3 regions of the Azotosporobacter soli genome follow, and region 3 is predicted to be linked to each of the others. Evidence: riboswitches for the same ligand, from Rfam matches in the RefSeq annotation. Region 3 holds a riboswitch; each other region holds the start of a gene.

Evidence for each region. Region 3 has a riboswitch for thiamine pyrophosphate ahead of thiT (energy-coupled thiamine transporter ThiT). Riboswitches for the same ligand answer to the same signal wherever they lie in the genome.
Region 1: another riboswitch for thiamine pyrophosphate. It lies ahead of thiM (hydroxyethylthiazole kinase); the one in region 3 lies ahead of thiT (energy-coupled thiamine transporter ThiT).
Region 2: another riboswitch for thiamine pyrophosphate. It lies ahead of thiS (sulfur carrier protein ThiS); the one in region 3 lies ahead of thiT (energy-coupled thiamine transporter ThiT).

What each region holds. Positions count from the first base shown of each region.
Region 1 is NZ_JAUAOA010000020.1:20,512-24,509, forward strand. It holds gene thiW (energy coupling factor transporter S component ThiW) at 1-409, opposite strand, end outside; gene thiM (hydroxyethylthiazole kinase) at 391-1,248, opposite strand; TPP riboswitch at 1,317-1,427, opposite strand; gene QTL79_RS14390 (M24 family metallopeptidase) at 1,503-2,579, opposite strand; gene QTL79_RS14395 (chemotaxis protein CheW) at 2,717-3,175, opposite strand; gene QTL79_RS14400 (PocR ligand-binding domain-containing protein) at 3,217-3,998, opposite strand, start outside.
Region 2 is NZ_JAUAOA010000001.1:290,740-294,737, forward strand. It holds gene QTL79_RS01295 (ABC transporter permease) at 1-789, shown strand, start outside; gene QTL79_RS01300 (ABC transporter permease) at 786-1,955, shown strand; TPP riboswitch at 2,059-2,161, shown strand; gene thiS (sulfur carrier protein ThiS) at 2,248-2,448, shown strand; gene QTL79_RS01310 (thiazole synthase) at 2,451-3,227, shown strand; gene thiH (2-iminoacetate synthase ThiH) at 3,221-3,998, shown strand, end outside.
Region 3 is NZ_JAUAOA010000037.1:1,838-5,835, forward strand. It holds gene QTL79_RS17815 (glycoside hydrolase family 26 protein) at 1-1,356, opposite strand, end outside; gene QTL79_RS17820 (thiamine diphosphokinase) at 1,436-2,179, shown strand; TPP riboswitch at 2,198-2,304, shown strand; gene thiT (energy-coupled thiamine transporter ThiT) at 2,356-3,012, shown strand; gene QTL79_RS17830 (MFS transporter) at 3,132-3,998, opposite strand, start outside.

The DNA.
Region 1 (3,998 bases), on a different contig from region 3:
TGATCAGAAACGGAATGATGAAGAAAAAAGCACCGACCTGCGAGCCAAGGAGGAATTTGGCGATCGGAAAGGCCAACAAGCCGCCGATCAGTCCGGTACCGATGATTTCGCCGAGGATCGCGCCCCAGATGCGCCCGGTTTTTTGGTACAAGAAACCGGCGCAGGCTGCGCCAATCATGCTGCCGGGGAACGCGAGCAAGGAGCCTGTGCCGAGCAGATTGCGCAGTAGTGAGGTGGTAAAGGCTGCACTGACCGCATAGCGAGTGCCGAGCAGCACGGCCAGCAGGACATTGATCGCATGCTGGATCGGAAAGCATTTGGCGATGCCGACCGGGATATAGACGATATGGGCGGAAAAGACGGCGATGGCGACGAATAAAGCGCTAAAAGTCAGTTGGCGTAGCGGCATGAGGGAGCCTCCTTTATGGTTGTTGTGAGCCGCGCTTTTGCGGCGAAAGTTTCGGGCGTCAGAGTGGAAATGGCGTCGAAGAGACGCAGGCGAAACGTGCCTAGTCCCTCGCCTTCCCGCAGTGTAGCCTGCGCCGTTTCGCCCGCCACGCCCATGACGGTGAGGCCGGTTATAGCACCGAGGAACGGATCGCCGCAGACTGCGCAGCAGGAAGCGATCAGCGCGCTTGCCATGCAGCCGGTACCTGTGATGCGAGAGAGAAAAGGATGTCCGTTGCTGATCAGACAGAGGCGATGCTTGTCGACGACGAGATCCTGTCTGCCGGTAACGCAAACAACACAGTCGAGACGCTGGGCCAAGTCGCGTGCGATTGCCGGAAGATCGTTGATTTCTTCGTCGTCGTCTTCCTGCGCGTCGACGCCTTTGATAACAGAGGCAAAGCCGGCCAGTTGTTTGATTTCGGAACGGTTGCCGCGAATCACGCTGAGCGGCAGGCAGCGAATGATCTCCTGTGCCGCGGCGCTGCGCAGCGCGGTCGCGCCGACGCCGACCGGATCAAAAATAATCGGAATGCCTTTCTCTGCCGCCGCCTGACCGGCCAAGAGCATGGCGGGCAGACGGCTGTGATCGAGCGTGCCGATATTTAGAACCAGTGCGTCGGCGGCGCTGCTCATTTCCGCCGCTTCGCCCGGGTCGTCAGCCATTACCGGCGACGCGCCGAGCGCCAGTGTGACATTGGCGCAGTCGTTGGCGGTGACGAAGTTTGTCAGTTGGTGGATCAACGGGTTTTGCGCCTGGACGCGCTCGAGCGCCTCGGCCAGCTGCTGCTTTAAGTTCATCCGGAATTCCTCCTGTGTTCATGGAATAAAATAAAAACAGCGCATCCAGAGAAAGATGCGCTGACGGCTTGTGAGTCGGCTGGCAATTCCTACGCTGGCATAATCCAGATCAGGTATAAGGGTCATGCACTTAGCGGTGCATTTCTCAGCCGGCGATACCGGCTCCCCTTGCCCATATTTAATTGTCTTAATCATAAAGCAGGCGGCGTAAAATTGCAACCGTACTTTACGCGGCAGGGATCGATTGAAAGAGATCAGCGGATCTCCAGCAGCTCTTTGCCGGTTCCGGCAGTCAGGTTAATGCAGCCGTCCGCCGAGACGACCACGGTGTCCTCGATCCGGACGCCGCCCCAACCGGGAAGATAGATGCCCGGTTCTACGGTGACCGGCGTGCCGATCGTCAGTATCCGGTCGCCGACCGGACTGAGGCGCGGTTCTTCGTGGATCATCAGTCCAAGACCGTGCCCAAGGCCATGACCGAATTGCTCGCCGTAACCGCCGCTGATGATGACCTGCCGCGCCGCGGCATCGACGTCTTTGCCGGTGATGCCGGGTTGGATTGCGGCGCAGCCGACTTCCTGCGCCTTGAGGACGAGGTTGTAGATTTCGAGCTGTTTTTCGCTTGCCGTGCCAAGGCAAAGCGTGCGCGTCATATCGGAATGGTAGCCTTTATACACTGCCCCGAAGTCCAGCGTCACCAATTCGCCTTCACACAATTCCTTTTCGCTGGCCACGCCGTGCGGCAGCGCACCGCGCGCTCCGGAGGCGACGATGAAATCGAACGCCTTGCCTTCTGCGCCGCGGCGACGCATTGCAAACTCGAGTTCCAGAGCGATGTCGCATTCTCTTGCACCGGGTTTAATCAGCGGCAGAATCTGCGCAAAAGCCTGCTGGCTAATTTCCATCGCCTGATGGATGAGGCGCAGCTCTTCGGCGTCTTTTTGCATGCGCAGCGACTCCAGGCTGCAGCTTTGCCAGGCAGATTCCGGCAATGCCGTCTTCAAGGCTTCAAAAGTATCGTGAACGACAAAGTCGCCTTCGAAGGCGATCGTCAACTTCTTGCCAGGATAGGCAGACGCCAGCGTTTCGGTCATGACCGGATAGGGCGAACCGCTGTAGCGCAGGATCGAAAAATCCGGCGCTTGCTGCGTGGCCTGCTCGACGTAACGAAAATCGGTTAGCAGCCAGGCCTGATCCGGTGTGATCAGGAGTTGGGCATTGCTGCCGCTAAAGCCCGAATAATAGCGGACGTTTTCTTTTTTGCTGACAAGCACAGCGTCGCAGGCGATGCCGGCTAAAAATTGACGCAAACGGTCGGTGCGGATGGACATCGGGAAACCTCCTTCGTATCGTGAAAAAACTTCATAAATGCTTCATTCGGCGTAGCCGGTTAAAATCCTGTGCTGCGGCGAAAAAGGGAAAGCCGGGCGCAGACGTTTGGCCTGCGCCCGGCTTTTCACGGGGCGGTTCATACGGATTCGGGCAGCGACTCCAGTTCTTCGACCGAAAGCAGATGATCCAACTTGAGAATGACCAGCAGACGTTCATCGATCTTGCCGACGCCGCTGATGTATTGGGCGTCCTTGGCGGAAACGAAAAAGGGCGCCGGTTCGATCTCGTCGGTGTCGAAGCGGACGATGTCGTTGACCTCGTCGACGATGAAGCCGACGCTGCCTTCCGACACCTGGACCAAAACAATCTTACTTTCCGGACTGATCTCGCGGTGCGGGATGTCCAGCTTGCTGCAGAGATTAAAAAGATAAATGATCTTGCCGCGTAAATTGATCATGCCGTCGATGCGCTGATCGTTGCCGGGCAGTTTTTGAATGGTGAATTTTTTTGCGCGAAGAATGCCGTTCGCCGATTCTGCGTCGATGGCAAATTCTCGGTTGCCGACTTCAAAAACAAGCAATTGGATGCGTGCCAAAGTACTCGCTCCTTTCAGTTTCAAGATGCGATCAAATGAAATTAATTTTGTTGCGTGAGTTTATAGAGTTGCTCGGATATTTCCGTCAGTTCGACGATGTTGTGTGCGACCTGGTCGATGGCCGACGCTTGTTGATTGATGATGATCGAGGTGGATTCGCCCATGCTGACGGTTTTATTGACCGACTGCGTGATGATGTTGGTAAACTCGCGGATTTTGCCGATCGTTTCCTTTGAATCGCCGGACAGTTTGCGAATCTCCTGCGCGACGACGCCGAAGCCGGCTCCGGCCTCACCGGCGCGCGCGGCCTCGATGGCGGCATTAAGGCCGAGCAGGCGCGTTTCGTCGGCGATTTCTTTGATGAATTCGATCACGTCGTTGATTTGCGCCGAGACGATATTTACGTTTTTAATTTCCGCGTTCAAGAGGCCTTGGTTGGTATTTACGTCGGTTGCGGAGGCGGCCAGCTCTTCGATCGTCGCGGAGATATTAGTCAGATTGTCATTGATCATTTGCGCCATATGGCGGAGGCGATATTTATACGCGCCGGCCTTGGAGATGGTATTGGCAACCAGATAGAGAAGCAAGGCGGCCGACTCGATGTTTTTGCGCGGCATGATCGGGATTTCCCGTACCGCAGCGACATACTCATCGGGATCGACGCCGATTTCCAGCGCGATCTTGCGGTATTTTTCTTCGACCGGCGGTTCGGTCAGCACCTGACCTCCCAGCATGGAGCCGATCTGGCGGCCCTCCAGCATGATCGGGCTGGCAAAGTCGATCAAGCCGGCGTGACATTCGTAAATCGCCGGTTTTCCGGTGC
Region 2 (3,998 bases), on a different contig from region 3:
AATCGGGCCTCGCAGCTCCTGGTGACGAGCAGCAGCGACAACCTCTTGTACGCGAATGCGATAGCCAGCACGAGCCAGGAGATCATCCAGACTTTTGCAGCCGGCGCTGCCGCCAAACTGCTCGAAGTCATCGACGAGCAGCCGGATCAGGCGCTTCGCAACGCCGCTCCGCTGCGTCTCGGCATCCGCCTTTTGAACAACCCGACCTCCGCCTATAACTATTTCATGCTGCCCAGTCTCGGCGCTCATACGCTGCAGCTCGGCATCATGCTCGCGACCTGCGGCGTGATGCTGCGCCAGCGCCAACGCCGTGAAGGCGCGGTTTCTCTGGCGGGTCGTCTCTGCGCGTATTGGCTCTGTTCCTTCATCGCCTATCTGTCTTATCTGACTATGATCCACTTCGTCTTTGCCATTCCGATCCGCGGCAGCCTATGGCAAATCGGTCTTTTGGGCTTTACCTTCACCGGAGCGTTGGTCAGCGTCGGCAGTTTCTTCTCTTCCGCAGCCAAGGACGAATTGGACGCGGTACGAAAACCGATGCTCTATATCATGCCGGCCTCGCTTTTCAGCGGCTTTAGCTGGCCGTTCATGGCGATGAATGATTTTTCCTATATCTTCTCCGCTTTGATGCCGCTGAGTTACTGCGCCGACCCGCTGCGCGACCTGCTGCTGGCCGGTTATACTCCGGTATTCTGGCAAAGCATCGCCAGCCTGCTCGCGTTCGCCGTCTTCTTCCTCTCGACGGCCTGTCTCTTGCTGAAACGTAATTCGAAGGAGGTGGCGTCATGACGTTGCGTCAACTGTTTTGGCGAGAACTGAAACAGATCTTCCTCGTAGACCGACAACGAGCCGTCTTCCTTTTCGGCGCTTCGATCATCTATGCTTTGCTCTTCGGTACGCTCTACCACAGTCATGTCATCAACGACATCCCTCTGTTGGTCTACGATCAGGATCAGTCCAAACTCAGCCGTCAACTGATTCGCGCGTTCAGCGATTCGGAAAAATTCCGCCTGGTCGCAGAAGTCAGCTCGCAGGAGGAAATGGAGGAGGCGCTCAGAAACAAGACCGCCGTTGCCGCATTGGCGATTCCGGCCGATTTTTCGCGCGACATCAAGAGCGGCCGTTCCGCAAACGTGTTGCTTGATGCGAACGGTGCGAACATCACGCTTGCCAACCCGATGATCTCCGCCACACAGGAGATCGCGCTCGGTTTTTCCAGTCAGATCGGCGTCTCTTTGCTCGAAAGCATCGGACAGCTGCCCGGTTCGGCGCAGAGCAAAGCGCTGCCGCTTTCCTACCGCCTGCGCATCCTTGACAATCCGACGCTCAGCTATTCGAATTTTTTCCTGCTCGGTCTGGCGATGACCGCCTTGCAGCAGGGCCTCTTTCTTTCAAGCGGCGCCGGAATCCTTTATGAGTTATCCGACCGCCGTCTCTTGAAGCGCATTTCTCCCGGACGTCTGCTCTTCGGCAAGCTTATCCCCTATTGGCTTTGCGGCCTATTCGCCTACGCGCTGACGCTGTCGCTGATCGTCTTCGTCTTCCATCTTCCCTGGCGGATCGGTTTTGGGCCGCTCTTCGCATTCGGCGGCGCTTTCATCTTTGCGGTGCTGATGCTGGCCGCGCTGTCAGCCAACCTGTTTCAGGACGAAGTGAGCTTCACGCAATTTTCGCTCGTTTATTCCATAAGCTCCTTCATCTTTTCCGGCTATGTCTGGCCGCAAGTCGCGATGATCAACGGCGCACAATATCTTCACTACCTCTTTCCGCTCAGCTATTTCGCCGCACCGCTGCGCAACATGGCGTTAAGCGGGCATGCGCCGCAGCTGGGACAGCACATCCTCACGCTTTTCTTGCTGGGCGCGTTATTCGGCGCCTCTGCTTATCTTCTGCTGCGTCGCGCCGCGGCCAGTCAGACCGTGGCCGTTGTCAGCGAAGAGCGACTTGCCGCTTAGCAAAAATTAGTCATTGCTGATTTTATTTTTTCCGCCTTCTGCCGAAAACTCTTTACATGACTTCTTGTTTCAGACTATAATCGAATCAAACAATTCTATAGGTAAACACAGCTGGGGGAGCCGCAAGGCTGAGAGAAAACGAATGTTTTCGACCCTTTGAACCTGATGTGGTTAGGACCACCGTAGGGAAGCTGCCAGCGCGCCTGGGTCAGGGAATCACGAAACGCTGTCAAGCTTGTCTGCAAAGACAGGCTTTTTTTATTTGCCGATTATTCTGCAAGGAGGTAGCTTTATGAACATTACATTGAACGGCCAGTCCGAAGTATTGACAGCACCCTGCTCGCTCTATGATTTCTTGCGCGCAAGAAATCTGGAGCCCGCAAAAGTAATCGTCGAACATAACGGCAATATTATTCCGCAATCCGACTGGAGCACATTGCTCTTAAAGGAAGAAGATCATTTAGAAGTATTACGTTTCGTAGGAGGAGGCTAAGCATGATGGAACCTTTACTGCTTGGCGGACGCGAATTAACGAGCCGCCTTTTTATCGGCAGCGGCAAATATGCCGATGACGCACTGATCCCCGATATTGTCGCCCGCTCCGGTTCTCAGGTCATTACCGTCGCATTGCGGCGCGTCGACCTTTCGAATCCTGATCGCAACATCCTGGCGCATATTCCCGCCGATGTTCAATTGCTGCCGAACACATCCGGCGCGCGCAACGCCGAAGAAGCGGTGCGCTTGGCACGTTTGGCCAAAGCGGCCGGCTGCGGCGACTGGATCAAGATCGAAGTGATTTCCGATCAAAAGTATCTGCTGCCGGATGGCTTTGAAACGGTAAAGGCCACGGAAATTTTAGCGGCAGAAGGCTTTGTCGTTTTACCCTATGTCAGCCCCGATCTGATGGTTGCCAAGGCTCTTGTTAAAGCTGGCGCCGCCGCGGTCATGCCGCTTGGCGCTCCGATCGGCAGCAACCGCGGGCTGCAGACAAAAGAACTGATCCGTATTTTAATCGAAGAAATACCGCTGCCGATCATTGTCGACGCCGGAATCGGCAAACCGTCGCAGGCCTGTGAAGCAATGGAAATGGGGGCTGCCGCCTGTCTCTTGAACACGGCGATCGCGAGCGCTTCCGATCCGCTTTTGATGGCCGAAGCGTTTGCACATAGCGTAATCTCCGGTCGCCAGGCTTATCTGGCGGGCGCCGGCAGCATCCGGCAATATGCGAGCGCCTCTTCGCCATTGACCGGCTTTCTGGAAGCATCATGCTGACGGGCTTCGCGCAGGAGTATCGGCGCTATCAAAGCATTTCCTTTCAGGCGACAAAAGAGCAGGTCGAGCAGGCATTGCATAAGTCTCAGTTAACGCCGGATGATTTTGCCGCCTTGCTCTCGCCTGCTGCAGAAGCCTATCTTGAAGCGCTGGCGCAAAAAGCGCATCAACTGACCGTGCAGCATTTCGGCCGCACCATCTTGCTCTACACGCCGCTTTATCTTTCCGATTATTGCAGCAACCGCTGCCTGTATTGCGGTTTCTCCAGCCAGCAATTGATCCCGCGCCACCATTTGCAGCTCGACCAAGTCGAGGCGGAAGGAAAAGCGATTGCCGCCAGCGGCCTGCGCCACATTTTGCTGCTGACCGGCGATGCGCCCAAGTTAGCCAGTCTTGACTATTTAGCAGACTGCCTGAGAATCCTTCGGCCCCACTTTGCCTCGCTGGCGCTCGAGATCTATGCGCTGGATACAGAAGGCTACCGCCGTTTGGCATTAGCCGGAGCCGACCAAATGACGATGTACCAGGAAACCTATAACCCGGTTCGCTATGCCGAAGTCCATCCGTCCGGTCCAAAGCGGGATTACCACTTCCGTCTTGCAGCGCCCGAAGCGGCTTGCCAGGCCGGTATGCGCGGCGTGAATCTCGGCGCTTTGCTCGGCCTTTCTGCCGACTGGCGAAGCGATGCGTTTTTCACCGCACTGCACGCCCATTATCTGGTGCAGCGCTACCCGGAAGTGGACATCAGTCTTTCTTTTCCGCGGCTGCGCC
Region 3 (3,998 bases):
ATCGAAGACTTGGCTGTACTCGGCATATAAGGGGCGGTAAATATCGTCAAAATCGCGCCACGTTTCACCGGGAAAGTAGGTGCCGGTATTGTAGCCGGTCATGCCGACGACGTCGACATATTCATCACCCGGATAGTAGACGAGTGCATGGTTCCATTTGAAGTCGGGTCTTGATACGTCGTGCGGATTCCAGACCCAGATCAGGTTATCGACGCCAGCCTGGCGGAAACGGTCGTGCAGATAGCGCCAAAGGGCGATGTACATAGCCGCATCCTTATTGGTGAAATAGGCGGAGTACCAACACCAGTCGCCGTTCATCTCATTGTTGAGACGGAAGAGGATCGGATGGTTGAATTCTTTCAGGCTTTGCGCATATTCATCGAGATAAGCGTCGTACTTGCCGTCGAGAATATCATAAATCGTGCTGGCGTTGTCTTTACGGTAATTGGCCGCCGACATTGCCACCGCGTTGCCGGGGCGGATCGACTGGAAGGTAAGCTCGACAACTTTGCCCGCAGCATAGGCCTGTTGCAAACCGCGCAGCGGGAGTCTCTCTTCCAGCGTGTGGTAACGGATGATGAAATTAAGCGGATAGTTAAGCTTTTCTTCGATCGCAGTCAGATAGGACATCGTTTCCGGCGCCGAGGGTTCAAACATGCCCCAGCTTAAAAGCGCTTTGGCGGAGAAAACGGATTGAAAGAGTGCGGCCGTTTCTTTGTTCATTGCGGAGCGCGCCGGCAGCAGCGGTTTGCTGTAGACCGCGCGTCCTGTCTGCGCAGCGAGGCGGAAACTGCTGAAGATCTCGCGCGCGTTTGTAATCGGCTGACTGGATTTGATGAAAACCGTATAGACTTCTTTCGCGTTTTTCACGAATTCGGCGCTGGCATAATAACGCTTGTCGTTCTCGATATGCGCCAGTGGCCGACGCTGCCACTCCAGGATATGTGCGCGCAAGCCGTTGATCGTGCGTGAGTCTTCCGCCAAAACCGTATGATCATTCGTGTTCAGCGTGAAACGATTTCCATAGGAAATATAATCGCGGCTGTTGTTTTCCGTACCGGAAAAATTGTCATAGTAGATCTCGATGCGCGTCGTATCATTAAAAAAGACGTTGCGCACCGGCGAAAGAGTGAAGTCTTCCTGTAAAGAGGACGGAATCAAAAGGCTGTAGCCGGCCGGGTGATCGGTAAAACGACCATACCACTCGTTTTGCGGCGTCAGTTCTTTAAGATCCTGCTCGGAGGCGGCGCTGTCGATGCTTTCGACAGGTGAGCCGTTAAGCCAGTAAGCGGCATTTGCCGAAGCGGTTGGCAGGAAAAAAAGGCAGGCGGCAAGAAATAAGACAGATAGATGCATGCGCAAAGAATTCACCTCAGTTTCATAGTATCCGGTTTAGTTTATCATAGAGAGATTCAGTTTGCAAAAGGAGCAGATCGTGATAGATGAGCAGATCATACGACTGCCTCAGTTGACGGGGCGGTTTTCATTTTCCTTGGGGCAAGAACAGCTGCTGGTGGTAGCGGGCGGGCGGATGCCGCAAAGCGAATGGCTGACGAGCTGCAGCGTGCAGCGTCATGTCTGGTGCGCCGATCGCGGCGTAGATGCCTGCCGACTGGCCGGCATCGTTCCGGAAGTACTGCTTGGCGATCGGGACAGCGGGACGATTGCCGGCTGGCAATGGGCCTCAGAACAGGGCAGCCGTGTGGCGCTCTTTCCGCAAGATAAGGACTGGACCGATTTGCAGTTGGTTTTACAAGAGGCCGGAAAAACGTTCGATGGCGCAGCGGTCATCGTAAGCGGCGCGTTTGGCGGACGTTTCGACCATGCCTGGGCTAACGCGACCAGTCTGATCTGGAGCAGGGAATGGGGCATACGGGGCTGGATCATGGCGGATGAGCAGGAGGCGCTGGTCTTATTGCCGGGACCGGCGTCGTTTGAAATTATCGATTGGCAAGCGCCTGAAGTGATCTCGCTTTTGCCGCTTGCCGGGCCTTGCAACGGTGTGCAAATGAAGGGGGGACATTGGAGTCTTCCATCCGAGCTGCTCGAACCGACGCGTCCGGCAACGCTTTGCAACCGGCCGGAAAAAGACGAGAAACCGGCCTTTCAGGTAGAAAGCGGTTGGCTGGGCATCTATTTTTCCTGGGATGCTTGTCAAGTTGTGCGGAGTATAATATGATTAGGACAAACTAAATACGCGTATTGCTAGGGGTGCCCGCCAGGGCTGAGAGATGAGACGTTGCCTCATTAACCCTTACACCTGATCTGGATAATGCCAGCGAAGGGAAGCCTGCCGTTTTTGCCAGGACTCTTTTCGGGTCGTGGTTTTTTTTATTGATAAAAGGGGGAGAAAATATGATTGACGCGGCAACCTTAACGAAAAATCTGACGGAATTGACGGCTCATCCCACATCGCTGCTTACGCTTGCGGGGCTTATATTATTGATTTTAGCAAGTCTTCGCATGCGAAAAGTCCCTTTAACGCCGCGTGTGATGGCCAATATCGGCATGATGCTCGCGCTGGCGACGGTCTTGAAAGTGTTCCGGCTCTACCATCTGCCGCAGGGAGGCAGCATCACGCTGGGCAGTATGGCGCCTATTTTGCTCTTAGCGCTCTTTTATGGACCGGAAGTCGGCTTTTTAGCCGGTTTTCTCTACGGCATCATTACGCTGGTCTTGGACCCGTATGTGCTTCATCCGCTGCAGGTGCTGTTTGACTATCCGCTGCCCTTTATTGCGCTTGGCTTAATCGGCTATTTCAAGGAACATGTAATGATGGGGACGGTAGTGGCTATGTTCGGACGTTTTATCTGCCACTTTATTTCCGGCGTCGTCTTTTTTGGCAGTTATGCGCCACCTGGCATGTCGCCCTACTGGTATTCATTGATGGTAAATGGCACGTTTATCGGTGTGGAAGGCGTTATCTGCCTAGTTGTAATGGCGGCGCTGCCATTAAAGCGCTTGTACGGCATCTTTGACAGAGAAAGGCGTTCCTATTCCTTGCCGCAGTAATTTTATAAAACGCAAAGAAGAGAGCCTGCAATCATTGCGGGCTCTCTTCTTCTTTGACGGCAATAAAAAGCCGTCTGCCGAGACTTTCACTGCAGCAGACGGCCTTATGCGAAAAGAATTTAGTCTTTAGCTTTAACGTTCCAGACCAAAGCGGCCAGGATAAAGGATACGACCGCTGCGCCGACCCAGAAATCGGCAGCCAGTGCAAAGTCATAGACTTTTTTGCCATTGACGATGGTCATGTGCGAATTGATCAAATAACCGCTGACGACTTCTTGCGCCGCTGCGCCGCCATAGCTCAAGAGGCCGATCATGCCCATTGCCGCGCCGGTAGCGCGTTTCGGACAAATGTCAACGGCCATCAGACCGCCCAGGTAGCAAACCAATGCGCCCATCGTGAAGCCGTAGAGGACCATGCTGCCCATGTCGATCATCGGATGCGCCGGAGCCCAGACGAACAAAGCAATCGACAAAGCGTAAAGAACGCCGTAAATCAAAGCAGGCATGTTGCGTTTGTGGTTAAAGAATTTGTCGGAGACGAGACCGCAAGTCAGTGCGCCGAAGATGCCGGCGAACTGCATTACACCCAAGACGCCGCTGGCGCCGAGCGTAGAATAGCCTTTGGCTTCGGTCAGATAGATGATGCCCCAGCTTTCAATCGCATAACGGGAAATGTAGCAGCATAAGCTGGAAAGACCAAGAATCCAGACCGCAGGACGCTTAACGACTTCCCATTGCAGCGCGCCGACGGATTTTTCCTTTTCAACGATCGGAGCATGATCGTTTTTGAATTCTGCGACATTCGGCAGACCATAGGTTTCCGGACGGTCATACATGAAGAAATAGATCAGCAGCGAACCGAGCATACAGAAGAGGCCCGGCATGATGAAGCCCATTTTCCAGCTGTAAGCGCCGACGATCGTTGCCGTTGCCATGTAAGTGAAGGCTGCGCCCAAGTTATGGCTCGTGAACCAGATGCCGTAAAA